DNA from 4 places in the Bradyrhizobium sp. 147 genome. Region 1 is predicted to be linked to each of the others. Evidence: predicted binding sites of a transcription regulator. Region 1 holds the regulator's gene; each other region holds the start of a gene.
What was found. The regulator LexA, encoded in region 1, represses DNA repair genes until DNA is damaged. The targets are predictions, from matches to a motif close to TGTTCNNNNTGTGTTCNG.
Positions count from the first base shown of each region.

Region 2: uvrA (excinuclease ABC subunit UvrA) is a predicted target of LexA. The motif match lies at 5,413-5,430, and genes of this name have one in related genera.
Region 3: IVA87_RS08525 (helicase-related protein) is a predicted target of LexA. The motif match lies at 5,530-5,547, and genes of this name have one in related genera.
Region 4: recA (recombinase RecA) is a predicted target of LexA. The motif match lies at 2,949-2,966, and genes of this name have one in related genera.

Region 1 is NZ_JADPKL010000099.1:35,002-42,216, forward strand. Features, by position in the region: gene IVA87_RS25970 (glutamine--tRNA ligase/YqeY domain fusion protein) at 1-432, shown strand, start outside; gene IVA87_RS25975 (SgcJ/EcaC family oxidoreductase) at 440-826, shown strand; gene IVA87_RS25980 (DUF2171 domain-containing protein) at 916-1,149, shown strand; partial or broken gene IVA87_RS25985 (ComEC/Rec2 family competence protein) at 1,244-3,521, shown strand; gene IVA87_RS25990 (hypothetical protein) at 3,661-4,095, opposite strand; gene lexA (transcriptional repressor LexA) at 4,663-5,364, opposite strand; gene glp (gephyrin-like molybdotransferase Glp) at 5,542-6,753, opposite strand; gene IVA87_RS26005 (hypothetical protein) at 6,975-7,181, opposite strand.
Region 2 is NZ_JADPKL010000117.1:95,641-102,855, forward strand. Features, by position in the region: gene gyrA (DNA gyrase subunit A) at 1-2,258, opposite strand, end outside; gene IVA87_RS35190 (hypothetical protein) at 2,352-2,474, opposite strand; gene IVA87_RS28865 (single-stranded DNA-binding protein) at 2,613-3,107, opposite strand; gene IVA87_RS28870 (outer membrane beta-barrel protein) at 3,556-4,338, shown strand; gene IVA87_RS28875 (outer membrane protein) at 4,571-5,239, shown strand; gene uvrA (excinuclease ABC subunit UvrA) at 5,527-7,215, shown strand, end outside.
Region 3 is NZ_JADPKL010000028.1:112,785-119,999, reverse strand. Features, by position in the region: gene IVA87_RS08540 (CarD family transcriptional regulator) at 1-743, opposite strand, end outside; gene fdxA (ferredoxin FdxA) at 1,088-1,426, opposite strand; gene IVA87_RS08530 (S4 domain-containing protein) at 1,559-1,810, opposite strand; gene IVA87_RS08525 (helicase-related protein) at 1,833-5,249, opposite strand; gene IVA87_RS08520 (DUF3108 domain-containing protein) at 5,852-6,661, opposite strand; gene rpmB (50S ribosomal protein L28) at 7,173-7,215, shown strand, end outside.
Region 4 is NZ_JADPKL010000077.1:244,893-252,107, forward strand. Features, by position in the region: gene IVA87_RS17860 (hypothetical protein) at 28-321, shown strand; gene IVA87_RS17865 (hypothetical protein) at 429-683, shown strand; gene IVA87_RS17870 (hypothetical protein) at 680-925, opposite strand; gene IVA87_RS17875 (DUF2798 domain-containing protein) at 1,463-1,720, shown strand; gene recA (recombinase RecA) at 3,058-4,146, shown strand; gene IVA87_RS17885 (hypothetical protein) at 4,250-5,236, shown strand; gene IVA87_RS17890 (hypothetical protein) at 5,240-5,617, shown strand; gene gcvP (aminomethyl-transferring glycine dehydrogenase) at 5,765-7,215, opposite strand, start outside.

The sequences.
Region 1 (7,215 bases):
CGCTATGCCTATTTCGTCAAGTGCACCGGCGTGATCAAGAACGACGCAGGCGAGGTGGTGGAGCTGCGCTGCACCTACGATCCCGCGACCAAGGGCGGCAACGCGCCCGATGGGCGCAAGGTCAAGGCGACGATGCACTGGCTGCCGGCAGCGACGTCGAAGCCTGCTGAAATCCGCATCTATCACCAGCTGTTCTCCAATCCGAGCCCGGACGCCTCGAATTTCGCGGCCGATCTCAACCCTCAGTCGCTGGAGATCCTGTCCGATGCGCGGATCGAGGCATCGGTCGCGGAGAGCAATTCGACCGAGCCGATGCAGTTCGAGCGCCAGGGCTATTTCGTGCGCGACAAGGACTCGACGCCGGGCAAGCCGGTGTTTTCGCGCACCATCGGTCTGCGCGACACGTTTGCAAAGGAAGTCGCGAAAGGTTGAGGCACCCATGAGCAACGAAACCGACGCCATCGTTTCCGCCATCATCGCGAAATGGTGCGCCGGCTTCGCGACGCTTGATGCAGCCGCGCTGTCCTCGCTCTATGCGAGCAACGCGTTCTTCTTCGGCTCCAACCCGAAACTCTACCGGGGCAGGGACGGCGTTGCGGACTATTTCAACGGCCTGCCGCGATGGCGCAAGCCGAGTGCGATGTTTTCCGAGGTGCATGCCGCGCAGGCAGGTCCTGACCTGATCAACATGGCGGCAACCGTCTCGTTCGATCTCGCCGGCGAGCGTCCTGATCTCGTCGTCAAGATGAGCTGGGTCCTCATCCGCGAGGACGGCGCGTGGAAGATCGTCAACCACCATGCCTCGTCAAAGGAACCGCTGATCTGACGAGCGGGCGGCACACGGCATCGTCATTTTCGCGTGGGAAACGAACGCGCGCCTCTGACGTTGGGGTGAATCCAAACGAGGGTCCATCCATGCAGAACATCGCAGAACATATGGAAATCATCGGCGCCGATGGCGTCCATATCGGCACCGTCGATCGCGTTGAGGGCAACCGCATCAAGCTGACCAAGAAGGACAGCGGCGAGGGCCGCCACAAGGGCCACCATCATTTCATCGATAAGGGTCTCGTTGCCGACGTCGAAGGCAACAAGGTCCGCCTCTCGGCCAAGGCCTCGGTCGCCGTGACCATGGAAGAGGAAAAGTAGGGGCGTCCAAGTTCGTTCCTGATCCGTACCGCTATTCGCACAGCCGCACGTTCCGGTAGCCTCTGCACCTATGGCGTATCGTAAGGTGCAGGAAATGGCGGAGCTTGGCCGGCCAGTGCGCTCCCAGGGAGTTGCCGGAACGTGGCCGGTTGGCCGCGCCGCGCCCGCTGGCGGCTTTGCGCCGGCGGGCTTTGGCGTCTGGCCCGCGATCGTCGAGACGGCGCGCGAATGGGTGCGTGCCGAGGCCGGCGCCGGCCGGCTGCTGCCGTGGGTGCCGGTCGCCTTCAGGCGGCATCGCGCTCTATTTCGCTGCCGATCAGGAGCCGGTGCTGTGGGTCGTTGCCGCGACCGCCATCGCGCTCATGCTCGGCGCCGTCCTGTTGCGGCGGAGTCGGCTGTTCGCGCCCGCGATCATGATCGCGGCGGTCGCGGCTGGCTTTGCCATGGCGACCTGGAAGACGGCGCGCATTGCCCATACGGTGCTGGCCAAGCCACTCTATTCGGTATTGCTGTCGGGCTACGTCGAGACCCGCGACATCCGCGAGCGCACGGATCGCTTCGTGCTGCGCGTCACCGCCACGGAGGCGCAGCGCAGCGACGTCAGGCTCGAGCGCGTCCGCCTCTCGGTGCGCAAGGGGATGGCACCGCAGGTCGGCAGTTTCGTGCAGCTGAAGGCGCGCTTGATGCCGCCGATCTCTCCCGTGCGCCCGGGCAGCTACGATTTCTCCCGCGACATGTTCTTTCAAGGCATCGGCGCCTCTGGTTTTGCAATGGGCGCGATTACGGTGGCAGCCCCGCCGGAGACCGGCGGCTTGCGGCTGCGCTACGCAGCCTTCATGCAGGGCTTGCGTGATGCGATCGATGCACGCATCCGTGCGACGCTCGAGGGCGACAACCGTGCGATCGCGACCGCGCTGCTCACCGGGCGGCGCGATGCCATCACCACGCCCGTCAACGACGCCATGTTCATCTCGGGGCTTGGGCCATGTGCTGTCGATCTCCGGCTATCACATGGCGGTCGTCGCCGGTGTCGTGTTCTTCGCGGTGCGCGCCCTGCTGGCCTTGATCCCGGGGCTGGCGGCGGGCTTCGCTATCAAGAAATGGTCAGCGGCCGCCGCGCTGGTGACGGCTGCGTTCTACCTGCTGCTGTCAGGCGCGGAGGTCGCCACGCAACGCTCGTTCTTCATGACGGCAGTGGTGCTGATCGCGGTCATGGTCGATCGCCGCGCCATCACCTTCCGCACGTTGGCGGTGGCGGCACTGATCGTGCTCGCGGTCGCGCCGGAAGCGCTGGTGCATCCGAGCTTTCAAATGTCGTTCGCCGCAACGCTCGGGCTCGTGGCGCTGGTGCAGATCGGCATGCCGAACCTGTTTGCCTCGCCCGATCATTCCGCGACGGCGCGCATCGCGCTTTGGGGCGGCCGCGAGATCGCGATGCTATTCCTGGCCTCGCTGATCGCAGGACTTGCGACCACGCCCTATGCCGCCTTCCACTTCCATCGCGTCACGCCGTTCGGCGTGCTCGCCAATCTCGGCGCGATGCCGGTGGTCTCGGCACTGGTGATGCCGGCGGGCCTGTTCGGCCTGCTCGCGGCTCCCTTTGGGCTTGACGGTGTGTTCTGGTGGCTGATGGGGATCGGCATCGACTGGATGGTCGCGGTGTCGCGCTGGGTTGCGGCGCTGCCCGGTGCAGTCGGCCGGATCCCTGCGTTCGGCACCGCGCCGTTGATCGCGGCAAGCCTCGGGATCATCGTGATGGGTCTGTTGCGCACGCCCTTGCGCTGGTCCGGTGCCTTGGTGCTGCTGGCTTCCATCGCGTGGGGGCTGTCGGTGCGGCAGCCCGATATCCTGATTGCCGGGGACGGCGCCAGCGTCGCGGTGCGGGGCAGGGACGGGCAGTTGCATGTGATCCGGGCGAGCAAGGATGGCTTTCTGCTCAAACAGTGGTTAGCTGCCGACGCCGATCCGCGCGATGCCGGGAGTAGCTCGCTGGCTGACGGCGTGTCGTGCGATGAGTCCGGCTGTGTGACGCCGCTTGCCGACGGTCGGCTGGTCGCGCTTTCCCTGCGCATCGATGCGCTGGCTGAGGATTGCAGTCGTGCCGCGCTGGTGGTCACGACGCGCCCCGCGCCGCCCGATTGCGCGGCGATGGTGGTCGACCGGCAACGTCTCGCCAGCCAAGGCGCGCTGGCATTGACGCAGCGTGGTGACGGCTTTGCGATTCAGGCGGTGAGAGCAAGAGGCACAAGCCGTCCCTGGCTGCCGGCCGGCGCCGGCGAGGGTGATTTCGACGGCAGCCTTGTGCCGAGGACGGCCGCGGCCCGCAACCGGATGCAACGCCGGCGGAGACCGACCTGCAGGTCGACGATTAGGCGCCGGACGATTAAAAACAAACGCGAAGAGTAGGTCCGGGTCCGACCGGACGTTCCGCAGCATTAAATCTTACCATCTCGCCGGCCTCGGCCGGCGATGGCAATTTCAATCCTGGCCCGACCCCGCGGGCGGGGCGGCTCAGCCAATCGGCAAGCGCGTGATCGTCGACCGGCTATCGGCGACGATCTGCGGCTTGTGCTCGCGCTCGCTGACCGGCTGCGTCACCGGCAATTGCAGCACGGTTGCGCGCTGGCCTTCGACGAGCTGCGTCACCAGCACGTATTTGCCGTCGGGGAATTCGATCGCGTCATGATGGCGGTCGGGTATGTGCGGATCGATCTTGCCGAACTTGCCGACGCGGGAGTTGATGGTGCGCGTCCAGATCCAGCGATTATCGTAACGGACGTTGTCGGCGAAGGCGAGCTCCGTTCCCGGCAGCAGGCAGACGGCCACGGTCGGATCGGCCGCGGAAGCAAAGCCGCGCGTTGAGGTGCCGCGGAACGTTGTCGACACGATCGTCTCGCCGACTTCGGCGGGGCGAGATGCAACGGCATGCAGGCTGTAGTCACACATCGGGTGCTCCTCATTCGAAGATAGCAACCCGCGCCTCCTTCGGAGGCGCAAGCCTCTATCAGAGTGGAAGCACGTAACGCTCTGCTCCGTTGTAGGCAAATCTGCGGCTGGCGTTGCCGGACGCGATCACATTATCTTTCCCGAAGCCATAGGAACAAAGCTCGCTTCAGTGCATTCGGCGGATGCGAGCGCCCGTGGCCTACGGGCGCCGACCAGGGGAATGTGGCCAGCTTCGCCGTGGCTGTCGGTCGATGGCAGTTCGGGCGTTGCGGAAATGCTCGCTCCCTGCGTGCGCTGACTTGCGTGCGTGGTGCTGCAATCGAGTTGCGAATGCTTGCGCGGCCGATCAAGCGATCAGCACGCTGCGAAGGCGCTTAAGGCGATCCTGCACATCGTAATCTCCTAAGATCTCTTCACAAGCGATGAGTGCTTGGGGCCGCATGCCGAGGATGGAGCGCCGGAGAGAGGGGCCGGATAATCTGCGCAAGACCAAAAGACTATCCAGCTGGAGCGGACCGTCGTCCGCTCCAATCGGAATCATTGGTATCGAATGACCGCTAGCTCGTCTCAGTACTTGCGGTACAGCCCGATCAGCTTGCCCTGAATCTTCACCCGGTTCGGCGGCAGGATGCGCACCTCATAGGCGGCATTGGCGGGCTCGAGCGCGATCGACGCCCCCCGGCGGCGGAAGCGCTTGAGCGTCGCTTCCTCGTCGTCGATCAGGGCCACCACGATGTCGCCGGTATCGGCGCTCTCGTTACGCTGGATCAGCGCCATGTCGCCATCGAGAATGCCAGCTTCGACCATCGAATCGCCGCGCACTTCGAGTGCGTAGTGCTCGCCTGAGCCGAGCATGTCGGGCGGCACGCTGATGGTGTGACTGCGGGTCTGCAACGCTTCGATCGGCGTGCCGGCCGCGATGCGACCCATCACGGGCACCGCAACGGGACGCTCGCCCTCGTCTGCGGAAGAACTGGAGCTCGCGCGCACCTTGCCGAGATTGCCCTCGATGACGCTCGGCGTGAAGCCGCGGCGGCTGCCGGCGGCGGCCTGGAGCTCGGGCAGCTTGATCACCTCGATGGCGCGGGCGCGGTTGGGCAGGCGGCGGATGAAGCCGCGCTCCTCGAGCGCAGTGATCAGGCGATGGATGCCCGATTTCGAGCGCAGGTCGAGCGCATCCTTCATCTCATCGAAGGAGGGCGGCACGCCGCTTTCCTTCAGACGTTCGCTGATGAACCGCAGAAGCTCGTATTGTTTGCGCGTTAACATCTCGACCAAAGTCCCCCGGTTGATGTCGTTCGATTCCGAGACGCTGAATTGGAGCGGTAGACCGCTACATGCTCGAAACAAATCATGAACGGACACTATATGTTCCATATGTGTTCCGCAACTGCTTAATTTACCGTGAACGCGGCAAAGTTCGCGGAACGCGTGTAGTGGATGCGTTCAGACGGGCAGGCGCAGCACCTCGCAAGGCGAGCCGGCCTCTGCCTTCGGAGCGAACGGTGCGCGGACGAGAAGTGCCTGTGCTGCAGCGAGATTCGCAAGCAGCGAGGAATCCTGGTGATCGACGGGAAGGGCCACCAGCGTGCCGTCGTCGCGCGTCTCCAGATGTGCGCGCAGATAGTCCGCGCGCATATCGTTTGCGTCCACATCGCGGCCGAGCACGGCGCGCTCTTGTCGGTGATGAATCACGGATCGTCCCGACAAGGCGCGAATCAGCGGCACCAGGAACAGGAAGGCGCACACGTAGGATGACACGGGATTACCCGGCAGGCCGATCACGCGCATCGCGCCGAGCCGCCCATGCATCATCGGCTTGCCCGGGCGCATCGCGATCTTCCAGAACGCCATCGCGACGCCTTCGTCCCTCAGCGCCTGCTGGACCAGATCGTGGTCGCCGACCGACGCGCCGCCGCTCGTGACCAGGATCTCGGCGCCGCTCTCGCGGGCGCGGCGGATGCCGGCAGTGGTGGCCTCCAGCGTATCGGCGACAATGCCAAGGTCGATGGTATCGGCCCCCTCGCTGCGGGCGAGCGCGTGCAGGGCGTAGCCGTTGGAATAGACGATCTGGCCGCGACCGGGCGTGGTTCCCGGCATTACCAGTTCGTCGCCGGTGGCGAGGATCGCGACCTTCGGACGGCGGCAGACGGCAAGCTGCGGATGATTCATGGCGGCGGCGAGTGCGAGATCGCGCTCGGTGAGACGGGTTCCCTTGCGCAGGAGCAGGTCGCCTTCGGAGAAGTCGACGCCCGCGGGGCGGATGTGGCGGCCGGCAATGGCGGCTTCCTTGATCGTGATGCGCTTGCCGTCCGCAACCGTGTCCTCCTGGATCACGACTGCGTCGGCACCGTTGGGAATGACGCCGCCGGTGAAGATCCGCACGGCTTCGCCGGGGCCCAGCGTTCCCGCGAATGGACGACCCGCCGCCACCTCGCCAATCAAGGTGAGCGCACTATCGAGCTTTGTTGCATCGCTCGCGCGCACCGCGTAGCCGTCCATCGCCGACATTGCTTCCGGCGGCTGTGTGCGCAGCGCCGCGACATCGCGTGCGAGCACGCGATGATAGGCCTCGTTGAGGGAAACCATCGCTTCAGGCAGCGGCTCCGCACCTGCCAGCACCGCGGCAAGCGCGTCAGAAACCGGCATCAAGGCCAAGGGCGGAAACTCCTGCTGAGCATATCGGCAATGGGCGGCGAAAGTTCTAGCCGAGTGCAGGCGTGAGGCAAAGGCGCCGACAGGATGATTTATCCTGCGTGATCTCCGTCATGAAGAATCGTGCGCAGACCGGTCACGGCATGATCCGGAAGGCGAGACAGACCGGTACGAGGATAGCCATGGCGAGGACGACAAGGATGAGCGCCACGGCCAGCATCGGATCAACTCTGCGTCTGTTCGCCCGAACTGACGCCGGCTGTCACGTCCGGAGCTTTGGGGCTTTGATCCTTGTCCGGCAGCGGATCGGCCTGCGACTTTAGGTCGGCGGCCTTGCTGATCAGCTTGGCGGAGAGGCGCGAATCCGAGGTGGTCTTGGCGAATTCGAGCAGCAAGGAGGCTTGCTTTGTGAGGTAGGCTTTGCCCAGCACGAGAATAAGTCCGATGTAGACGTCCCAACGGACT
Region 2 (7,215 bases), on a different contig from region 1:
CGCTCGTCCGATGTGGTCTCGACATGGCGCAGGATCGCGAGCGAAATCACCTTGTCGCCTTCGCCAAGCGCAATACCGCGCACGCCCATCGAGGTGCGCCCGGTGAACACGCGCACGTCGGTAACGGGGAAGCGGATGCACTGGCCGCCGGCGGCGGTCAGCAGCACGTCGTCGTGCTCGGTGCAGATCTGCACGTCGACGATCGCCTCGTTGTCATCGAGCTTCATCGCGATGATGCCGGAGCGGCGGACATCGACAAAGTCGGACAGCTTGTTGCGCCGGACGTTGCCGCCTGTGGTGGCGAACATCACGTCGAGATTGCCCCAGGTCGATTCGTCCTCGGGCAGCGGCATGATGGTGGTGATGCGCTCGCCCTGCTCCAGCGGCAGGATGTTGATCAGCGCCTTGCCGCGCGCGTTCGGCGCGGCCATCGGCAGGCGCCAGACCTTTTCCTTGTAGACCTGGCCGCGTGAGGAGAAGAACAGCACTGGCGTGTGCGTGGAGGCGACGAACAGGCGGCTGACGAAATCCTCGTCACGGGTCTGCATGCCGGCACGGCCCTTGCCGCCGCGGCGCTGCGCCCGGTAGGCCGACAGCGGCACGCGCTTGACGTAGCCGGCGTGGGAGACGGTGACGACCATGTCCTCGCGCTGGATCAGGTCCTCGTCCTCGACCTCGCCTTCCTGCTCCATGATCACCGTGCGGCGCGGCGTGGCGAACTCGGCCTTCACCTCGGCGAGCTCGGTCCTGATGATGTCGAGGATGCGGGCGCGCGAGCGCAGGATCTCCAGATAGTCGCCGATCTCGCCGGCAAGTTTTGACAGCTCGTCGCCGATCTCGTCGCGGCCAAGCGCAGTGAGCCGCGCCAGACGCAATTCCAGAATGGCCTTGGCCTGATCCAGCGACAGGCGGATGGTGCCGTCCTCGTTGATGCGGTGGCGCGGATCGTCGATCAGCGTAATGATGTCCTCGACGTCGCGCGCCGGCCAGTCTCGCGTCATCAGGGTGTCGCGCGCAGCCGCCGGTGTGGGCGAGGTGCGGATCACCTTGATGATCTCGTCGATGTTGGCGACCGCGATGGCGAGGCCGACCTGCTCATGCGCGCGCTCGCGCGCCTTGCGCAACTTGTACTTGGTCCGGCGCGTGACGACCTGCTCCCGGAAGCCGACGAAGATCGTCAGCATGTCCTTCAGGTTCATCGTTTGCGGACGGCCGGAATCGAGCGCGACGGCGTTGACGCCGAAGCTGGTCTGGAGCGGCGTGAACTTGTAGAGCTGATTCAGCACCACGTCGGGCATGGCATCGCGCTTGAGCTCGACGACGACGCGGTAGCCATCGCGGTCGGACTCGTCGCGCAGGTCGGAGATGCCCTCGATCTTCTTTTCCTTGTAGAGCTCGGCGATGCGCTCGACCATCGTCGCCTTATTCACCTGATACGGGATCTCGGTGATGACGATCGCCTCGCGCTCCTTCCGGATCGTCTCGAAGGTGACCTTGCCACGCATCACGATGGAGCCGCGGCCGAGATGGTAGGCGCTGCGGATGCCCTGGCGGCCGAGAATGATGCCACCGGTCGGGAAGTCCGGGCCCGGGATGATGTTGTTGAGCTCGTCAATGGTCAGCGAAGGATTGTCGATCAACGCCAGGCAGGCGTCGATGACCTCGCCGAGATTGTGCGGCGGAATGTTGGTGGCCATGCCGACGGCGATGCCGCCGGCGCCGTTGACCAGCAGGTTCGGGAACCGTGCCGGCAGAACCACCGGTTCTTTGCTCGAGCCGTCGTAATTGTCCTGAAAGTCGACGGTCTCGTTGTCGATGTCGTCGAGCAGCTTCAGCGCGATCTTGGTTAGGCGCGACTCGGTGTAGCGCATCGCCGCCGGCGGATCGCCGTCGACCGAGCCGAAATTGCCCTGCCCGTCCACCAGCAATTCGCGCATCGAAAAAGGCTGCGCCATGCGCACCAGCGCGTCGTAGATCGCCTGGTCACCATGCGGATGGTATTGGCCCATGACGTCGCCGACGATACCGGCCGACTTCTTGTGCTTCTTGTCCGGCGTATAGCCTTCCTCGTTCATCGAGAACAGGATGCGGCGATGCACCGGCTTCAGGCCGTCGCGCGCGTCGGGCAGCGCGCGCGACACGATCACGCTCATGGCGTAATCGAGGTAGGACTTCTTCATCTCGTCGAGGATGGAGACGGGGCGAATGTCCGAGGGTTGCGCCGGCTGGTTGCCGGGCTTGTTTTCGTCGTCAGCCAAGGGGAAATCCGGTCAGGTTTATCTGGGAATCATATAGCGCATCGGGGCCGCGATAACTACCCTCGCGAAGGTCAGGGCAAGCGATTTTTCCGCCTATTTTTCCAACAACTTAAGCCCTTCCGAGCCCCGCTCCCGACAGGTGCGGAAGCGGCCTTCGGCAATGGCCTCCATCGCCTCAAGATCGCGCTGCGAGTGCCCTGTCAGAATATCTGTCATGGCGCAATCCGAGCTCACGTCAAACATGAAGCGGGCCCGGAAAATCCGAGCCCACCCCGCCGATGAACATGAATTGCTGACACGGCACACCAGGCGAGCCCAATCAGGCAATGCGCCTCGGCCGCGTGATCCGGGTTCTCAGAACGGGATATCGTCGTCCATGTCGCTGTTGCGGCCACCGCCAGCGGCAACGGGACGGCGCGGAGCGCTGCTTACGGGACCGGACGAGCCGAAGTCGCCGCTGGGTTCGTCGCCGAAGCTGCCGCCGCCTCCGCCGCCACCGCGACCGTCGAGCATCGTCAGGGTCGAGTTGAAGCCCTGGAGCACGACCTCGGTCGAGTACTTCTCGACGCCGCTCTGGTCGGTCCATTTGCGGGTCTGGAGCGCGCCCTCGATGTAGACCTTCGCGCCCTTCTTCAGGTACTGCTCGGCGACCTTGCACAGCCCTTCATTGAAGATCACGACGCGATGCCATTCGGTCTTTTCCTTGCGCTCGCCGGTGTTCTTGTCGCGCCAGGTCTCAGAGGTGGCGATGCTCAAATTGGCGATCGGTCGCCCGTCCTGGGTGCGGCGGATTTCGGGATCCTTGCCGAGATTTCCAACCAGAATGACCTTGTTGACGCTTCCCGCCATCGCCGCTCTCCACTCCAATGCCACTGAATTTCAAAGGCCGAGTCCGCCCTCTGCGTTCCTCCGCCGCCCGTTGAGGCGACCCTATACGCTTGCGGGCGCCGCTCAGCCCATCACCCCTCGGGTTATCCCCACATATAGCACCGCCACTGGCTTTGTTCCAGATTTGTTCTTTGTGACGATCGGGGCGGATATCGGGCCCTTCAAGCCGCGATGTTGGTGATGAAGGCAGCGGCTCGATGGAACTTTTTTGGGTTCCCGCGAACGGCAGAAACCGCTTAACATTCATCAAGTTGCGCTTGGCTCATTCGGTCAGCGAGTGTGGCATTTCGGAGACGGACTTTGCCGGTTTCGTAAGCTAGGGTTGCCTCGGAATTAGTTCATATGGGCGTCGCGCCTTAATTAGCCGCTTCGGGGAGTTTGAGAAGCGGTCGAAACTGGGGAGACTGCAATGAATAAGATTCTGTTTAGTGCAATCGGTGCAATGGCGCTGGGCCTCTCGGCTCCCGCAAGCGCGGCAGATCTCGCTGCGCGCCCATACACCAAGGCTCCGGCTCCCGCCGTTGCCGCGATCTACGATTGGAGCGGCTTCTACATCGGTATCAACGGCGGCGGTGGTTCGAGCCACAAGTGCTGGGATTTTGTGACGCCTGTTACCGGCACTCTGGTTGGCGAAGGCTGCCACAACGCAACGGGCGGCACGGTCGGTGGCCAGATTGGCTATCGCTGGCAGTCGACCAATTGGGTGTTCGGCTTCGAGGGCCAGGGCAACTGGGCTGACTTTTCCGGCGACAACGTGAGCACCCTATTCCCTGGCACCGCTTTGGTCACCGGTGATCGTAACCGCTCTCGCATCGACAGTTTTGGCCTGATCACTGGGCAGGTCGGCTATGCCTGGAACAATGTGCTGTTCTATGTGAAGGGCGGCGCCGCTGTGGTCGGGGACAAGTACGACGTCTATGCCGCCGCAGGCACCCCGGGCGCTGGCACGCTGCTGGCATCGGCACGTGAAACCCGCTGGGGTGGCACGGTGGGTGCCGGTCTGGAATTCGGATTCGCACCAAATTGGTCGGTCGGCGTCGAATACGACCACATTTTCCTCGGCCACCGCACGATCGGCTTTACCACGCCGGCGGGCGTTGTGTTCGGGAGCGACCGAATTGGCCAGGATGTCGACATCGGTCTCGTCCGGCTGAATTACCGCTTCGGCGGCCCGCTGGTCGCGAGGTACTGATCGCTCTGATTTCGTTCAAGGATTAAAGGCCGGCCTCGTGCCGGCCTTTTTCGTTTTATCCGAAGCAGACGGACGGATAAGTCAGTGATCAAGACGTTTTGTGGCTGTTGTGGCTTTTCGGAGACACAACTTGCGGCTTTAGCGGTGTAAGCACGGCATTAGTTGGGCCGTTGAGTCCGCTGCCTTCGGCATGGAAGGCGACAACAGAAACTGGGACTGGGATTAGTTGAAAATGAAAAAGGTTTTGTTGGCTTCGGCCTGTTTGTTCGCTCTCGCTGCTCCGGCTTCGGCCGCTGACCTCGCAGCACGCCCCTATACCAAGGCCCCGATCGCTCCGGCCGCCGTCTACAACTGGACCGGCTTCTACCTCGGCGTCGTCGGCGGCGGCGCTTGGGAAAACGCGTCCGATCCGCGGATGCAGGGTGGCTTCGTCGGCGGCACCGCCGGCTACAACTGGCAGACCGGCAACGTCGTGTTCGGTATCGAGGCGGATGGCGCCTGGGCTGACGTGAGCGCTTCGGCGACCGCACTTGGCATCACTGTCGCCTCCAAGACCGATGCGCTCGGCACCGTGCGCGGCCGAATCGGCTGGGCCGTTAACAACGTCCTGTTCTACGGCACCGGCGGCTACGCCTGGATCGACAACAAGATCACCGTCAGCGCCCTCGGCGTGAGCGTCTCCGACAGCAAGTGGCATTCCGGCTGGACCGTCGGTGCGGGCGTCGAAGCTTTCTTCGCTCCGCAGTGGTCGGTCAAGGGCGAGTACCTCTATCGTAGCCTCGGCAGCGAGAACTACTTCTCTAATCTTGGCGCTCCGCTGGCCTCCGGCACGATCAACTTCCACACCGTGCAGGTCGGCGTGAACTATCACTTCGGGGGCCCAGTGGTCGCCAAGTACTGAGCTGAATACTGATCGCCTACCGACGTCACATCGTCACGAAAGGCCGGCCTCGCGCCGGCCTTTTTGTTTTACGGCTCGATCCGCGCAGTTCCGCTCGCTCCTGCTGCTGCCAGATGCCGCCAGCGCACCAACAATCCGTTGACGATTCGCACGTGCCACTGGAAATCCGCTCGCGTTCTTCCTACGTTCGCTGACATACCCATCGGCGCCGATCCCGGTTCCGGGCGAAGCGCGCCTTTTACATTGGCGCGAGCGCGCGTCTTTGGGATTCCTTGAGGACCAGCGGGATGGACGAAGTGATCAAGGCCAAGCGCCAACAACAGAACGCGGGCTCAAGCCTGCGCGCGATTACGATCCGTGGCGCGCGCGAGCACAACCTCAAGAACATCGACGTCGAGATTCCCCGCGACAAGCTGGTGGTGTTCACGGGGCTGTCGGGCTCCGGCAAATCTTCACTCGCCTTCGACACCATCTACGCCGAAGGCCAGCGCCGCTACGTCGAATCGCTGTCGGCCTATGCGCGCCAATTCCTCGAGATGATGCAGAAGCCCGACGTCGATCAGATCGACGGGCTGTCGCCGGCGATCTCGATCGAGCAGAAGACGACCTCGAAGAATCCGCGCTCCACGGTCGGCACGGTCACTGAGATCTACGACTACATGCGCCTGCTCTGGGCGCGGGTCGGCGTGCCCTATTCGCCGGCCACCGGCTTGCCGATCGAGAGCCAGACCGTGTCGCAGATGGTCGACCGCGTGCTGGCGTTGCCGGAAGGCACGCGCCTCTATCTGCTCGCCCCGGTCGTGCGCGGCCGCAAGGGCGAGTACCGCAAAGAGCTGGCCGAATGGCTCAAGAAGGGTTTTCAGCGCGTCAAGATCGACGGCACCTTCTACGAGCTGGCGGAGGCGCCGACGCTCGACAAGAAATTCCCGCACGACATCGACGTCGTGGTCGACCGGATCGTAGTGCGCGCCGACATCGGCCAGCGCCTCGCCGAGAGCTTTGAGACCGCGCTGAAGCTCGCCGAAGGCCTTGCCGTCGTCGAATTCGCCGACACGCCGGCGGCCGCGCCCGCGGAAGAGAAAAAAAAGACCGCGAAGATCCACGACAAGAGCGGGCCCGAGCGCATCCTGTTCTCGGAAAAGTTCGCCTGCCCGGTCTCCGGCTTCACCATCCCCGAGATCGAGCCGAGACTCTTTTCCTTCAACAATCCCTACGGCGCCTGCCCCGCCTGCGGCGGGCTCGGCGTCGAGCAGCATGTCGACGAGGATCTCGTCATCCCCGAAAAGGATCTGACGCTGCGCAAGGGTGCGATCGCGCCCTGGGCCAAGTCATCATCGCCCTATTACGTGCAGACGCTGAACGCGCTCGGCAAGCACTACAAGTTCACGCTCGACACCAAGTGGAAGGACCTGCCCAAGAAGACGCAAAACGCGCTTCTCTACGGCTCCGGCGAGGATGAGATCAAGTTCTCCTATGAAGACGGCGTGCGCTCCTACGACACCAAAAAACCGTTCGAGGGCGTCATCACCAACATCAACCGCCGCTATCGCGAGACCGAGAGCGAGTGGGCGCGCGAGGAGCTGGCGAAATATTTCCATGACGTCCCCTGCGAGGCGTGCCACGGGTTTCGGCTCAAGCCCGAGGCGCTCTGCGTCAGGATCGGCGGCAAGCATATCGGCGAGATCTCGGAGCTGTCCGTAAAGGGCGCCGGCGAATGGTTCGAGACCGTGCCCGATGCGCTCAACGCGCAGCAGAACGAGATCGCCGGGCGCATCCTGAAAGAAATTCGCGAGCGCCTCACCTTCCTGCTCGACGTCGGCCTCAACTATCTCACGTTGTCCCGATCCTCCGGCACGCTGTCCGGCGGCGAGAGCCAGCGCATCCGCCTGGCCTCGCAGATCGGCTCGGGCCTGACCGGCGTGCTCTACGTGCTCGACGAGCCCTCGATCGGCCTGCACCAGCGCGACAACGCCCGT
Region 3 (7,215 bases), on a different contig from region 1:
GTATCTGCTTCGCCCTCGGCGGCTTCCGCCTTGGCGTTGCGGCGCGGGCTCTTGGCGAGCTGGGCCTCGATCTCCTTGACTGCCTCGGTCTCGGTCGAGTGCTGCACCACCGCGATCTCGCGGGACAGACGGTCGAGCGCCGCTTCATAGAGCTGGCGTTCGCTGTAGGACTGCTCCGGCTGCGACTCCGAGCGGTAGAGGTCGCGCACGACTTCCGCGATCGCGACGATGTCGCCCGAATTGATCTTCGCTTCGTATTCCTGGGCGCGGCGCGACCACATGGTGCGCTTGACGCGGGCGCGGCCCTTGAGCGTCTCCAGCGCCTTCTTGACCAGCGCCGGATCGGACAGCTTGCGCATGCCGACATTGGCGACCTTGGCGGTCGGAACGCGCAGCGTCATCTTGTCCTTGATGAAGTTGATGACGAACAGCTCGAGCTTGGCACCGGCGATCTCCTGCTCCTCGATGGCCAGGATCTGGCCGACGCCGTGAGCGGGATAAACGACGAATTCGTTGGCCTTGAAGCCCTGACGCTGGGTGACGACCTTCTTTTCCTCGACCTTCGGCGCAGCAGCGGGCTTGGCGGCCGGCTTGGCAGCGGCAGGAGCCTTGGCATGAGCAGCAGCAACGGGAGCCTTCGGCGCGGCGGGCTTGGCAGCGTGAGCCTTCGCAGGGTGAGCCTTGGCAGCAGCAGGCTTGGCAGCGGTCGCTTTCGCGGCCGGTTTGGCAGTCTTGTTAGGCATTGCGCTTCTTTTGTTCTTCGAGGACTTTGCAGCCGGCGCCTTCGTCGCGGTCCGACCCTTGGATGCGCTACGGCTGGCCGCGGCGACTTTTTTGGCCTCCTTATGGGAAACCCTCGCTGAAGTACTCTTTTTACGCGTTTTCTGTGACACAGCCTGCGCGCGGAAACTGCCACGCCCCTGTTCGACATTTGGTTTCACGGGAACCCAGAGGGGCCAACGGGGCTGACGGGGTTCGGCTTAATGTGCCCAATATAGCACATTTCCCGCAAAAATCAATGATTTAGGGGTCTTCAGGGCTGGTTTTCGGGCCTAACGCAGCTATTAGGGTTAAGTTTGGGCCCTAATTAGTCTCCCGAGCCCGGGTTCGGAGAAAAATATTTCTCGAACTTGCCTTCCATGCCGTCGAATTCCTTGGCGTCGGCGGGTGATTCTTTCTTCTGGGTGATGTTGGGCCAGCTCTTGGCGTAGTCGGCGTTGACTTGGAGCCACTTTTCAAGGCCCGGCTCTGTGTCCGGCTTGATGGCGTCGGCGGGGCATTCCGGCTCGCACACGCCGCAATCGATGCACTCGTCGGGGTGAATGACGAGCATGTTGTCGCCCTCGTAGAAACAGTCGACCGGGCAGACCTCGACGCAGTCGGTGTACTTGCACTTGATGCAGTTTTCAGTGACGACGTAAGTCATCCAACGCTCCGAAAAGCTCTTTCAAAAGTCGCGGCTTGCGTAGCGCGGATGGCCGGGCGCCGCAAGGTCGGGAACGGCTGATCATGACACTTGTGTGCGTTTGACCAGCCAAGAAATGAATGCACCGCGCAATTAATTGCGCTCGCCGAGCTCTTCGTAGAGCACGCGGGCCGAGGCGGCATCGCCGCGGCGCTCGTTGAAGGCGATGACCCTCAAGACGCGCACGGTGCGATCGAGCGCGATGGTGAGGACGTCGCCGACCTTGATCGCATGCCCCGGCGATGTCTCGCGTGCGCCGTTGACGCGAACGTGGCCGGTGACCACCAGCTCAGCGGCGGAGGTGCGGGCCTTCACCACCCGGGCGTGCCACAGCCATTTGTCGATGCGCTGCCGCTCGGTCGTAGGATTACTCCTTGCGCCCCGCCAGTTGCTCTTTCAGCGCTGCGAGCTTTGCGAAGGGCGAGTTCGGATCAACAGGACGATCGCGTTCGCGCGGATTCGCGCTGGAGGCATAGGGACGCAGCGACGGACCGGACTCGCGGTCGCGGCGGTCGCGGCCACGGTTGTCGCGGCCCTTGTCGCGATCGCCGAACTTGCCTTTGTTGTCACGGTTGCGATCGCGATCCTTGTTGTCGCGGTCCTTGCCCTCGAAACGGCGATTCCTGTCGTCACGCCCCTCGGGACGCGGCGCACCGTCTCCACCACCTTCGCGGCCCTTGCGAAAATCCTTGGCCGCGTCGCGGCGATGACCACCACCATGGCGATGGCGCTCACCCGGCTTCGCGCCTTCGGCTGCTTCGCCGGGCGCGGCCGTGCTAGCTTCTGCACCCGCCTGCGGACGCGGCTGATGGTGACGCTGATGGCGATGGCGCTCGTGGCGCGGCTTGCGATCCTCGTGACGGCCGCCGGGACGCCAGACCTCGACGAGCTCGGGCTCGGCCGGCGTCGCCGCAGCCTCAGGCGCGGCAGCCTCAGGCGCGACGGCTTCAGGCGCGGCAGCCTCAGGCGCTGCGGTAGCTTCCGTTGCCGCGGTCTCGGCGGCAGCGGCTTCGAGGCCGGCAGCCTCTGCCGGCGCAGCAATCTCTTCCGCCGGTGGCGCGATGCTGGGGGCATCTTCGGGCGTGACGGCGGCCTTAGGCGGAGCTTCCGGCGCAGGCTCTGGCTCGTGCGCGCCCTCGTCGCGCTGCTCCATGCCGGGGGCGTCTTCGACGGCGACGGCTTCAGGAGCGGCTTTGGCGGATGCTTCTGCGGGCAGACCCGCTACGGCCTCCGCTGCGGTCTCGGTCGACGTCTCCGCGCTGCCCTCGACGGGCGGCGTCTCTGCCGCGACCGTCTCGGTCACCACAGGCTTTGGCGGCAACGGCGGACGCTTCTCCATGCGATAGCCGAGCGCGCGCAGCACCGACGCAAAGTCCTCGCCGGCCGATCCGGTGAGCGAGGTCATCGCCTGCGTCACCACAAAACCGCGGCCGTCGAACGCGCCGGCCGGCTTTTCGCCGGGCGAGTTCTCGCGCCAAGCCAGCGCCGGGCGGATCAGATCGGCAAGCCGCTCCAAAATATCGACGCGCACGGCGCGCTCGCCGGCCTGCTTGTAGCCGAGCACGCGATAGGCATCGCGCGGCAGCTGCTTGTCGACCGGGAACGAGGTGCGGCCCGAAGATGCCAAATGCTGAGCGCCAGACAGCGCGGAGAGATCGACATTGTCCTGCTTCAACGCCCAGAGCAGCGCTGCGAGGGCGCGCGCGGCGGGCTTGAGCAGGCCGGGGAAGTAGATGTGATAGGCCCCGAAGCGGACGCCGTACTTGCGCAAGACCGCGCGCGAGGACTGGTCGAGATCCTTCAGCTCGCTGGCGATCTTCGGACGCTCCAGCACGCCGAGCGCCTCGACCAGCTGATAGGCGATGCCGCGGGCGATGCCGGTGACATCCTCGGCCTTTGACAGCTCGAACATCGGCCCGAGCAGCTTTTCGATATGCGTCTTGAGCCAGAGCTCGAGCCGGGCCTGCACCTTCTCGCGCGGGCCGCCGGTCAGGCGCTCGTCGGAGATGATGCGGATGCGCGGATGCAGCGCGTCGTCTGCGGCGGACAGGCGCGCCACGGCATCGCCGGTCCAGCGGATGATGCCTTCCGAGGTCAGCACGAACTGCTCGTCCGGTGCATTGCCCAGCTTTTCGGCGCGCGCGTTGATCTCGCCGGCGAGCACCGCTTGCGCTGCAGCCTGCAAGGCTTTCGCATCGGAGCCGGCTTCCGCAGCGTCCGGTGCAAAGGTGAAGCCGTCGAGGCGGCCGATGACGTGGCCTTCGACGATGACTTCGCCGGTCTTGCCGATTTCAGTATTCAAGCTCGTGTTCTCCCGCAGGCGGCGCATCAATACACTGGTACGGCGATCAACGAAACGCTCAGTCAAGCGTTCATGGAGCGCATCCGATAATTTATTTTCGACCTCGCGCGCGATCCCGTGCCAGCGTTCGGGGTCTTTCAGCCAATCCGGGCGGTTGGCGACGAAGGTCCAGGTGCGAATCTGCGCGATCCGGGCCGACAGCGTGTCGATGTCGCCATCGACGCGGTCGGCCTGATCGACCTGGGCGGCAAACCAGCTATCGGGGATGCATCCCTTTTGCATCAGGAAGCCGTACAGCGTCGTCACCAGCTCGGCATGAGCGGCCGGCGACAGCTTTCGGTAATCGGGGACCTGGCAGGCCTCCCAGAGGCGCTCCACGGCCGCCTTGCCATGCGCGATATCGCGCACATCGACGTCGCGGGCGGCGTGGTCGAGCACGCGCATGTCCTCGGCGATCGGGGCGCGCGTCAGCGCCTCGTGCCCTGGGCCCAGGTTCAGCGACACCTGGAGCGCGCCGAGCGAGGAGAAATCCAGCTTCGAGTTGCGCCATTGCAGCATCTTCACGGCATCGAAGGTGTGGTTCTGGAGCGCGTTGACGAGTTCGGGCTCGAACGGCGCGCAGCGGCCGGTGGTGCCGAAGGTGCCGTTGCGCGTGGCGCGGCCGGCGCGGCCGGCGATCTGCGCAAATTCCGAGGGTGTCAGGCGGCGGAACTGGTAGCCGTCGAACTTGCGATCGGAGGCAAAGGCAACGTGGTCAACGTCGAGATTGAGGCCCATGCCGACGGCGTCGGTGGCGACGAGATAGTCGACATCGCCGTTCTGGAACATCGCCACCTGCGCGTTGCGGGTGCGAGGGCTGAGCGAGCCCAGCACCACGGCGGCGCCGCCATGCTGGCGGCGGATCAGCTCGGCAATGGCGTAGACCTCGTCGGCGGAGAAGGCGACGATGGCGGTGCGGCGCGGCTGGCGCGTGATCTTGCGGTCGCCGGCGAATTCGAGCTGCGACAGGCGCGGCCGCGTGATCATGGACACGCCCGGCAAGAGGCGCTCGATGATCGGGCGCATGGTCGCAGCGCCCAAGAGCAGCGTCTCGTCGCGGCCGCGGCGGTTGAGGATGCGGTCGGTGAAGACGTGGCCGCGTTCGAGGTCCGAGGCGATCTGGACCTCGTCGATGGCGAGGAAGGAGACGTCGAGATCGCGCGGCATCGCCTCGACGGTCGAGACCCAATAGCGCGGCTTCTTCGGCTTGATCTTCTCCTCGCCGGTCACGAGCGCGACGCTCTCTGGCCCCGCGCGATCGGCGATCTTGTTGTAGACCTCGCGCGCAAGCAGGCGCAGCGGCAGGCCGATCATGCCGGAGGGATGCGCGAGCATCCGCTCGATGGCGAGATGGGTCTTGCCGGTGTTGGTCGGCCCGAGCACCGCAGTGACGCCGGCACCGGGGGCACGCTCGGAAGCGAAGGGGGAGGAAGAAAAAGCCATTCTGGAGATAGGTAGTGCCGATTTGGGCGAATGTCAGTGCTGTTTGAGACGATGAGGCGATCAGGTGTCAGCGATGTCTCCGAACGCCACCACGCGCTCCGCTGTCATGCCCCGGCTTGACCGGGGCATCCAGTCCGCCGCGGCTCATCGGCTCAACCACGATTGCCTCGGCGTACTGGATCGCCCGGTCAAGCCGCGCGGTGACAGCGAACGCGGAGCAGTCTTCCCAACCTCGCGCAGTGTCTCACTTTGCGACGCTTTTCCCGTTCGCCTTAAGCTTCGGAACGACTCTAGAACGAATCGCGGCCGAATCGCTGACTCCCTGCCGAGTCCCGTTCCGTTCACGCAACATGTCGCGGGACTCGCCACAGGCGTGCACTAGATGAAGGCTCCGGCTGCCGTACAAGCGACGATTTGATGACGTGTTCCTTAAGGCTGGGGACGGCCGGGAGTCGAATCAGAATCAGGCGGGAGTCAAATGGATTCCAGCTTCGCCGACCTGCCAAACAAAAAGTGCGAAAACAACCCCATGCACAGTAGGTAAGCCGTTGAATTCACAAGACTTCCTTTTACCCTCCCTTGGAGGGGAGGGTTAAGAACCCCTACTGCGTCTTGGCGACGCGTGGCGGCTGGGGGGAGGTGATGAAGCTGGTCGCTTCCAGCATCGCAGGTCCCAACGGCGTCGGCACTTTCAGCCAGAACGGGACCAGAATGCGCGTTCCCGCCACCGGCGCAAAGGCGATCTCGATGTTGCGCTGGGCGGCGAGGTATTTGATCACGGGGCGATCGGGGATGTAGCCGGCCACAGGCACGAAATAGAGCGCGCAGACCACGACCGGGCCCTTGTAGCCCTTCTCGGCCTTCACGCTCTCCATGCGCTTGAAATCGAGTTTCAAGTCGTAGCGCATGCGGCCGTCGAACACGGGCGCGCTATTATGGCAGGCCTCGGGCGACACCGGATCGCCATTGCCGGGCACGCGCAGCAGCGAGGCCGTCATCGGATCCCAGACGCCGCGGCGATGCGCTTCGGTGACGACGATGCGATCGGGGTCGACCGGCGGCTCCGGCAGGATCGCAAAATCCTTCACATTGCCCTTGTCGAGGGTGATGCGGATCTCTTCGGTCTTCTTCGAGGTGGTGGTGGAGGCCTGATAGCCGGTCGCAACCAGCGCGCCGTTGACGACGCGGCCCTGCGAGGCGCCGGTGCCCGAGCCGCCCGCGAACGACTTCAAAAGCCCCGTGGTGCCGCCGGAAGCCGCGGCCGCGAACACGTCGTCCTGGATGTCGATGTTCCAGGCGCCCTTGCCGACGGGAATGCCCGATAGTGTCGCCTCATATTGCGCCTCGAGCTTGCCTTGCGCCGTTGCCGGCGCCGCTCCCCACGCCAAGACGAGGCCGCAGAACGCCGCCAGGGCCAACTGGCCGGCGCGCCGCCGCGGCGGGTGAGAGGTCAGGATATTCACGAAGCCATCCAATGGGGCCGTCAGGCCTTGTTAGTTAAGCCAAAAACAGCGGCAAACAATGTGCTGGACGCCAAAAGCGGCGGAACTCCCCAGGACTCTTCGGCCGCGAATACGCCCTTTATGTGATGGTAAGGCGTTCCGATCATTGCCGTTTTGGTGATCGGGCGGTAGCCCTTGGCGCCAACCTTTCCCCGCCCCCTCCGCGGTCATGCCCCGCGAAAGCGGGGCATCCAGCACGCTGCGGCCCCTCGACTCCAGCCGCGCCGGTGGAATACTGGATCGCCCGCCTTCGCGGGCGATGACGCCCGGCGTGGGGCTAAATCCACCCCAAAACCTTGACGTCCCGCCCCTTCCCCCCTATACGTCCGCCCGCTCCCTGCAAGGACGAAAGAATTTGCCCCCGTGGCGCCCCGAATGGCGGCCGCAAATCGTTGGGGGCTCGAACCTGAGGATTTCTACCATGTCTCGCCGCTGCGAACTGACGGCCAAGGGCCCCCTCGTCG
Region 4 (7,215 bases), on a different contig from region 1:
GCTTCGTGGATGATCAAGGAGCGAATGATGAAGCTTTTCCGTATGGCCGCGGTGCTGGCCGTGCTGGCGGGACCGGCCTATGCGCAAATGCCCAATCTCAATTTGCTGCAGGACGGTCCGAGCAAGAGCCCCGAGGAGAAGGCTGCGGAAGCCGAACGTGAAAAGGCCTACAAGGAAACGCTGAAGAAGATTCCGGACTCCAAGGCCTCCAACGATCCCTGGGGCGGCATGCGCTCCGATCCGCCGAAGCAGTCGGCGGCGCCGAAGGCATCGGCCGCGACCAGTGCGCCGAAGAAGAAATCCGGCACGGCTGCCAATTGACCTTTCCGCCGATCGGAGGCGGTGGACGCCTCCGGCCGGGGACTCCTCTTTGCCCCACAGGCCTCTTACATCTCGCAAGAGCGTATTTGCGTAGAGGAGGGCGGGACATGGCCGATCGTCCGCGGGATCTCGCCGAACGGATGGCGCGCCGGCGCAAGATGGGCGGCAAGCCGGACCACGCGACCGGCGACGGCTATCTGCGCGAGACCTTCACGCTGCCACGCGCAGCGGCACGGGCGAGGGCGGAGGCCTTCTTCGCCCGCTACCCCAAGGCGGGCTATATGAGCGCGGTCGAGAGCTGGCGCGAATTGCCCGGCGGCGACATCGAATTCACCATGCGGCGGCTGCCCAGCGCGGATTAGGGTCTCACCTTTTCGAGCGTTTCTGCGACGATGCGGATCCGGAATACCGGCTCCTTGGCCTCGTCCAGCAGCTCCATGTGCCATTCGGAATTTTCCTGGAGCTTGCGGGCGATCCCGGCGGCCATGTCGGCGCAGACGCTGGTCATCTCCTTCCAGGCCGAGTCGCGATCGGCAAATTCGCTCGCCTGGTCCGCGCAGCCGGAATAACGGCCGTTCCGGATTCGAAAGAAGTAGAGCGGCATGGCTGGCACCGATCACGCGTGACGGCCCAACCCCCAAGGCCACGGGCGCGCAGTGCAATCCCAAACCCCGATCAGATCAATTCCGGGCGGCTACGGGATACGCCCCTGGCGAGGCGCCGCACTAGCCGCTTGATCTCACCGGCGGTCTTGCTCAGGCCGTCTTGCGCTCGATCGCCTTGAGCTCGCGGTCGATGCGCAGCTGCACCCGTCGAATCGCCAACAAATCGAGGTTCGGCCGATCTTGATCTGCTCACCGATGCGGAATCGCCAGTGCCAGATTCCGGGAATTGCCGTCCTGGCGACGGTGAATTCGACACCCCTGTGATTCATGGTCACCTCCCACGACTCACTTTCCATGCCTGCAGCATGTTGGGCGCCGTCATATTCCGGGGGACAAGCAAAATCTGCCGGTAAACCCATCGTGGCCTCGCGCGCGGGAAGGGAACTCTGTTCATGGTCGGAGAACCACGGAGTCCATCGCGCCGACGGCATGTGCCTTGCTTGGCCTCATGACGGCAGGCAAACCATGGGCGCCTCATGCTCGGCATTCCCCGCCGCTACTCCCATTTCGTCTTCGGCATCATCCAGTCCGGACTGACCTCGCTGATCGCGGCCGGCATCGCCAGCGTTCCCGCGGGGAGCGCGATGGCCTTCCTCGGGCACTGGATGGTTTCGTGGCTGATCGCATGGGCCGCGATGCTGCCGATCGTGCTGCTGGCTGCGCCCGCGATCCGCGCCGTCTCGCTGCGGCTGACGCGCGAGGAGAAGGACCTGCGACCCGGCCGGCAGGCATGAAAAAAACCCCGCCTGGGGAGAGCCAAGCGGGGAGAAAGTTATTGGAGGCTGAGGTGCTGGGCTGCAACACCATAGCCAAGCGACCCTAGCCGGTTCGGCTTACGACAGCCTGACAGGGCCAAATCGAAGCCGCGTCGGCAATCGCCTTCGTCCATGGGCCGCAAACAGAAAACCCCGCTCGGGGGAGCGGGGTCGTCGGCTGGGTATGGAGGCCCAGTGTTGGTCCACCGAGCACGACGAGAATAGGCGATCAGGCTGACACGCGCCTGACGGGTGTCAGTGAAAGTCGCGGTCGCGAGGCCGCAGACTGGCCCCGCGCCCGTCCCAATTTCGACATCCGGCCGCACAACTGGCGACACACGGGTCGGCAAGATTCCACACCGTCCGGCGCGGCCATGGGGGAACGTGGCGCGGCGGCAACGGGGTGGCATCATGGATAACGTAGAGCGGTCATTCGCCGCCGCGACGGCGGCTGGCTTCGTCGTGCTGGTGATCAGCCTCGTGCTGCTGGCGGTGCTGTAAGGCAGCGCAAGCGCAGGTGCGGGAGCGACCGGGGTCCGTATCGTCGCGGTTTGCCGATGATGAACCGGCGCTTTGTCTTTCAAAAATGGAAAAACAACCCCATGCACAGTAGGCTCTGGGATGATTTCGTCATTCCATCAATGACTTACCGGAGGTATCGTGACACCTTAATCGAGCGAGAAGCGCACCCCGACGCGCGATGTTGGTTCCCTCGGGTTCACGGCAGCCGTGCGCAGCGGGCCCTGGCGAGCGCTAGTGGAGCTTGACCTCGTCCCAGGGCAGCCGCAGCTCGGCGGCGCGCTCGTCGCGGTCCTTCTTGCGGAACGCGTTCTCCTTGCGCTCGAACTTGATCATCTCTCCTCCTGCGCGGCCTCAGGAGTGGATTGCGCCCGATGACGTCTCGGTGTGCGTCTTCAGTCATGGCAGAGGCTCCGGAGGTGCAGTCTCCTCCCGAAGAAGGCCATAGACCGCGAAAAGGTTCGGTGCCTCAGGATTAAGGATTGTGACGGCTAAGCGAGAGATCCTGGGCAGATAGGACAGTGATACGAACGGTAGTTGCCCGGAATCCACTTGGCATCGGGGTACCGGTACGATGGCTCCCGTCGGGGCTGGCATTTCATCCCGAAACGAGATTGTAACCGGCAAGGGGTCGCTGAAAGGCGGCCCCTTTTCGATTCAGGCGGTGAGTGAATTAGGGACTCTCGGAAAGAACATATTGCGAACCTAGAACAAATGGGGTACATTGCTGTTATTGCCGGCCCGCATCTCAATCGTTTGTCCCCCTAGCGAATCCTCGCCATAAGGAGCACGACCCAATGTCCGCCACTGCCTTGCGTATCGTCGAAGGATCTTCCATGGACAAGAGTAAAGCTCTGGCCGCCGCGCTCTCCCAGATCGAGCGTCAGTTCGGCAAGGGCTCGGTGATGAAGCTCGGCAAGAACGACCGGTCCATGGACATCGAGGCGGTGTCATCGGGCTCGCTCGGGCTCGATATCGCGCTCGGCATCGGCGGCCTGCCCAAGGGGCGCATCGTCGAGATCTACGGGCCGGAATCCTCGGGCAAAACCACGCTGGCGCTGCATACGGTGGCGGAAGCGCAGAAGAAGGGCGGCATCTGTGCCTTCATCGACGCCGAGCACGCGCTCGACCCGGTCTATGCCCGCAAGCTGGGCGTCAACATCGATGAGCTCCTGATCTCGCAGCCCGACACCGGCGAGCAGGCGCTGGAGATCTGCGATACTTTGGTGCGCTCCGGCGCGGTCGATGTGTTGGTGATCGATTCGGTCGCAGCGCTGGTGCCGAAGGCCGAGCTTGAGGGCGAGATGGGCGATGCGCTGCCGGGTTTGCAGGCCCGCCTGATGAGCCAAGCGCTGCGCAAGCTCACGGCCTCCATCAACAAGTCCAATACCATGGTGATCTTCATCAACCAGATCCGCATGAAGATCGGTGTGATGTACGGTTCGCCCGAGACCACGACCGGCGGCAACGCGCTGAAGTTCTACGCCTCCGTCCGCCTCGACATCCGCCGCATCGGCGCTATCAAGGAGCGCGACGAAGTCGTCGGGAACACCACCCGCGTCAAGGTGGTGAAGAACAAGCTGGCGCCGCCGTTCAAGCAGGTCGAGTTCGACATCATGTACGGCGAGGGCGTCTCCAAGATGGGCGAGATCCTCGATCTCGGCGTCAAGGCCGGCATCGTCGAAAAATCCGGCGCCTGGTTCTCCTATGACAGCCAGCGCCTCGGCCAGGGCCGCGAGAACGCCAAGGCGTTCCTGAAGGCCAATCCCGACATCACCGCCAAGATCGAGACCTCGATCCGCCAGAACTCCGGCCTGATCGCCGAGCAGATTCTCGCCGGCACCCCCGAGCGCGACGCCGACGGCGAGGAGCCGACGGAGGAGTAAGACTTACCGCGAAGAATTTTCGCGAGGAGCGGGCGCTGAGGACGTTGAGTTGCCGACGTCGTCAGCGCCCGTTTCGTTTTGCGTTGTCGTGATCGGTAGTGTGATGAAGCGTCTGGTCCTGACCAGTTCGTCGGGCTTTGCTCTCGCAAGATCGAGACTGGCCGAATTCGTCATAATGTTCTCGTTTCGCTTTCAGTGGGGACCCGTGCCTCCACCTGAAATGCGTGCGGCCTATTTTGCGGCACGTTCGGAGAGTCTTGGGCCGGGTGATCACTGGTCGGACTGGGGCATCCATTGGCCTCGCGCCATGAGTCGTCGCAAAGATCTGTCGCTTGTCGATTTCTGCGAACCTTACGATGCGATCGAACTCTGGTTCGATCCAAATCCCGAGGATCAGTTGCAACTTATTTGGCTGCTCGATCACCTCAGATCTCATTCCTGGCCGGCGCAAAAACTCAAAGTGCGCCTTGTGGTGGACGATCTGATCGCGATGAGGGGCGAAAACCTGCGAAAGTCTGCGTCGCATATTCCCGCCTTTAATGTCTCTGCCAGGGAATTCGGGACCGCCGAGGCGGCGTGGCGGGCCTATTGCGAACCGACACCGGAAAGCTGCGTCAATCTCCTCCACAGCGACCTCAGTGCATTACCGATGCTGAGGCCGGCTTTGCTCAATCTGCTGCCAGAACTGCCGTCACCCTCGACAGGGCTTGGTGCGACGGAGATGCGATTTCTGGAACTTCTTTCCAGAGGGTTTGCGAACACGAATTCGTTGTTTCACCTGCGCTCGCATCGGCGCACGTTCGTGTTCGGAGAGACCGAGTTGGCTTGGTTGCTCGAGGGGCGGGCGCTCGGCCCCAATCCCGCAGTGGCCGGTTTGGGCGAGGAACTGCGCACAATCGACCTTAAGAATTTGAGGGCTCGGCATAAAGTCTATCTGCGCAGCCGCCTTTCGCTGACCGAATTCGGTAAAGCCGTCCTGGCCCATCAGGATGATTTCAGCCGCCACAATCCGATCGATCGCTGGTGGGGCGGCACGCATCTGACCAACGACCGGCTGTGGCGGTACGGCCCTGGTTTGACGAGGCCCTGAGGCATGACGCGGTTCATTGTGACAACAGACTCGTCCACTGCCGGCGGGATACAACGCGCCGGTCTCGCCGATCTCGTCATTGCGATCGAGCGTCGGCTGGTCTGGGGACCGCTGCCGTCGGATGCCGAACTCGAGGCGTTCTTTGCGCCACGCACAACGCAGCCGCATAGCCTCCATTGGCTGGACGACACACCATCCTGGCGTCTTGAAAACTCGGGGATGACGGGGCGTGGATTGATCGAGCTGATGGCGGAATGCGAATCGGTCGAATTATGGACAGGACCTGAGCCGAATGCGCAGTTGATTTTGCTGTGGCTGCTTGACCGTTGCGGCGATGAGAGCGGCAGTACCGCGGCGAGAGCGAGTGGAAGGTCACGCTGACAGAGCTCGGGCGTTCACTTGTAGCCCGCGAAGACGATTTGTGGCGCCACAACCCGCTCACACGTTGGTGGGGTGGTACCGAGCTGACCAACGAACGGCTCTGGCGTTGGGACGCCGATGCCCGTTCGTTGATCGCGCCGTAAGCCGCTACTCCGCGGCTTCCGCGTAATCGCTCACCGGCGGGCAGGAGCATACGAGGTTACGGTCGCCATAGACGTTGTCGACGCGCCCCACCGGGCTCCAGTACTTGTCGCTGCGCGAGGTGCCCGCGGGGAAGCAGCCCTCGCTGCGGGTGTAGGCGCGATTCCATGCATCATCGGCGATATCGTGCACGGTGTGCGGGGCGTGGCGCAGCGGCGAGGCCTCGATCTTGAAGCGGCCGGCTTCGACCTCGGCGATCTCCTTCCGGATCGCGATCATGGCGTCGCAGAAGCGGTCCAGCTCCGCCTTCGATTCCGACTCGGTCGGCTCGATCATCAGTGTGCCCGGCACCGGGAAGCTCATGGTCGGCGCGTGGAAGCCATAATCGATCAGGCGTTTTGCGATGTCGTCGACGGTGACGCCTGAGGTCGTCTTTAGCGGCCGGGGATCGACGATGCACTCATGCGCGACACGGCCCTTGGCGTTCTTGTAGAGCACCGGGAAGTGCGGATCGAGCCTTGCCGCGATGTAATTGGCGTTGAGGATCGCAATCTCGGTCGCGCGCTTCAACCCTTCGCCGCCCATCATCAAGATATAGATGTAGGAGATCGTGAGGATCGAGGCCGAGCCGAACGGCGCGGCCGACACCGGGCCGACCGGTGCATCCGCCTTGGTCGCGGGATGGCCGGGCAGGAACGGGGCGAGATGTGCTCTTACGCCGATCGGGCCCATGCCGGGGCCGCCGCCGCCATGCGGGATGCAGAAGGTCTTGTGCAGGTTGAGGTGGCTGACATCGGCGCCGTAATCGCCGGGCCGTGACAGCCCGACCTGCGCGTTGAGGTTGGCGCCGTCGAGATACACCTGGCCGCCATGGCCATGGACGATGTCACAAATCTCGCGGATGTGCTCTTCGAACACGCCATGCGTCGAGGGATAGGTGATCATCACAGCGGCGAGGTCGTTCGAATGTTTCTCGGCCTTGGCGCGGAGATCACCAACGTCGACGTCGCCGTTCTTCTCGCAGGCGACCACCACCACGTCCATGCCGACCATCGCGGCCGAGGCCGGGTTGGTGCCATGAGCGGAGGAGGGGATCAGGCAGATCTTGCGGTGGCTCTGTCCGCGCGCGGCATGATAGCCGCGGATCGCGAGCAGCCCGGCATATTCGCCTTGCGCGCCGGAATTCGGCTGCAGTGAGATCGCATCATAGCCGGTGATGTCGCACAGCCACTTTTCAAGCCGCGCGAACAGCGCGTGATAGCCGGCGGCCTGCTCGCGCGGGGCGAACGGGTGCAGCGTCGCAAACTCCGGCCAGGTCAGCGGCATCATCTCGGTGGTCGCGTTCAGCTTCATGGTGCAGGATCCCAGCGGAATCATCGCGCGGTCGAGCGCGAGGTCGCGATCACTGAGCTTGCGCATGTAGCGCAGCATCTCGGTCTCCGAGCGATGCGCATGGA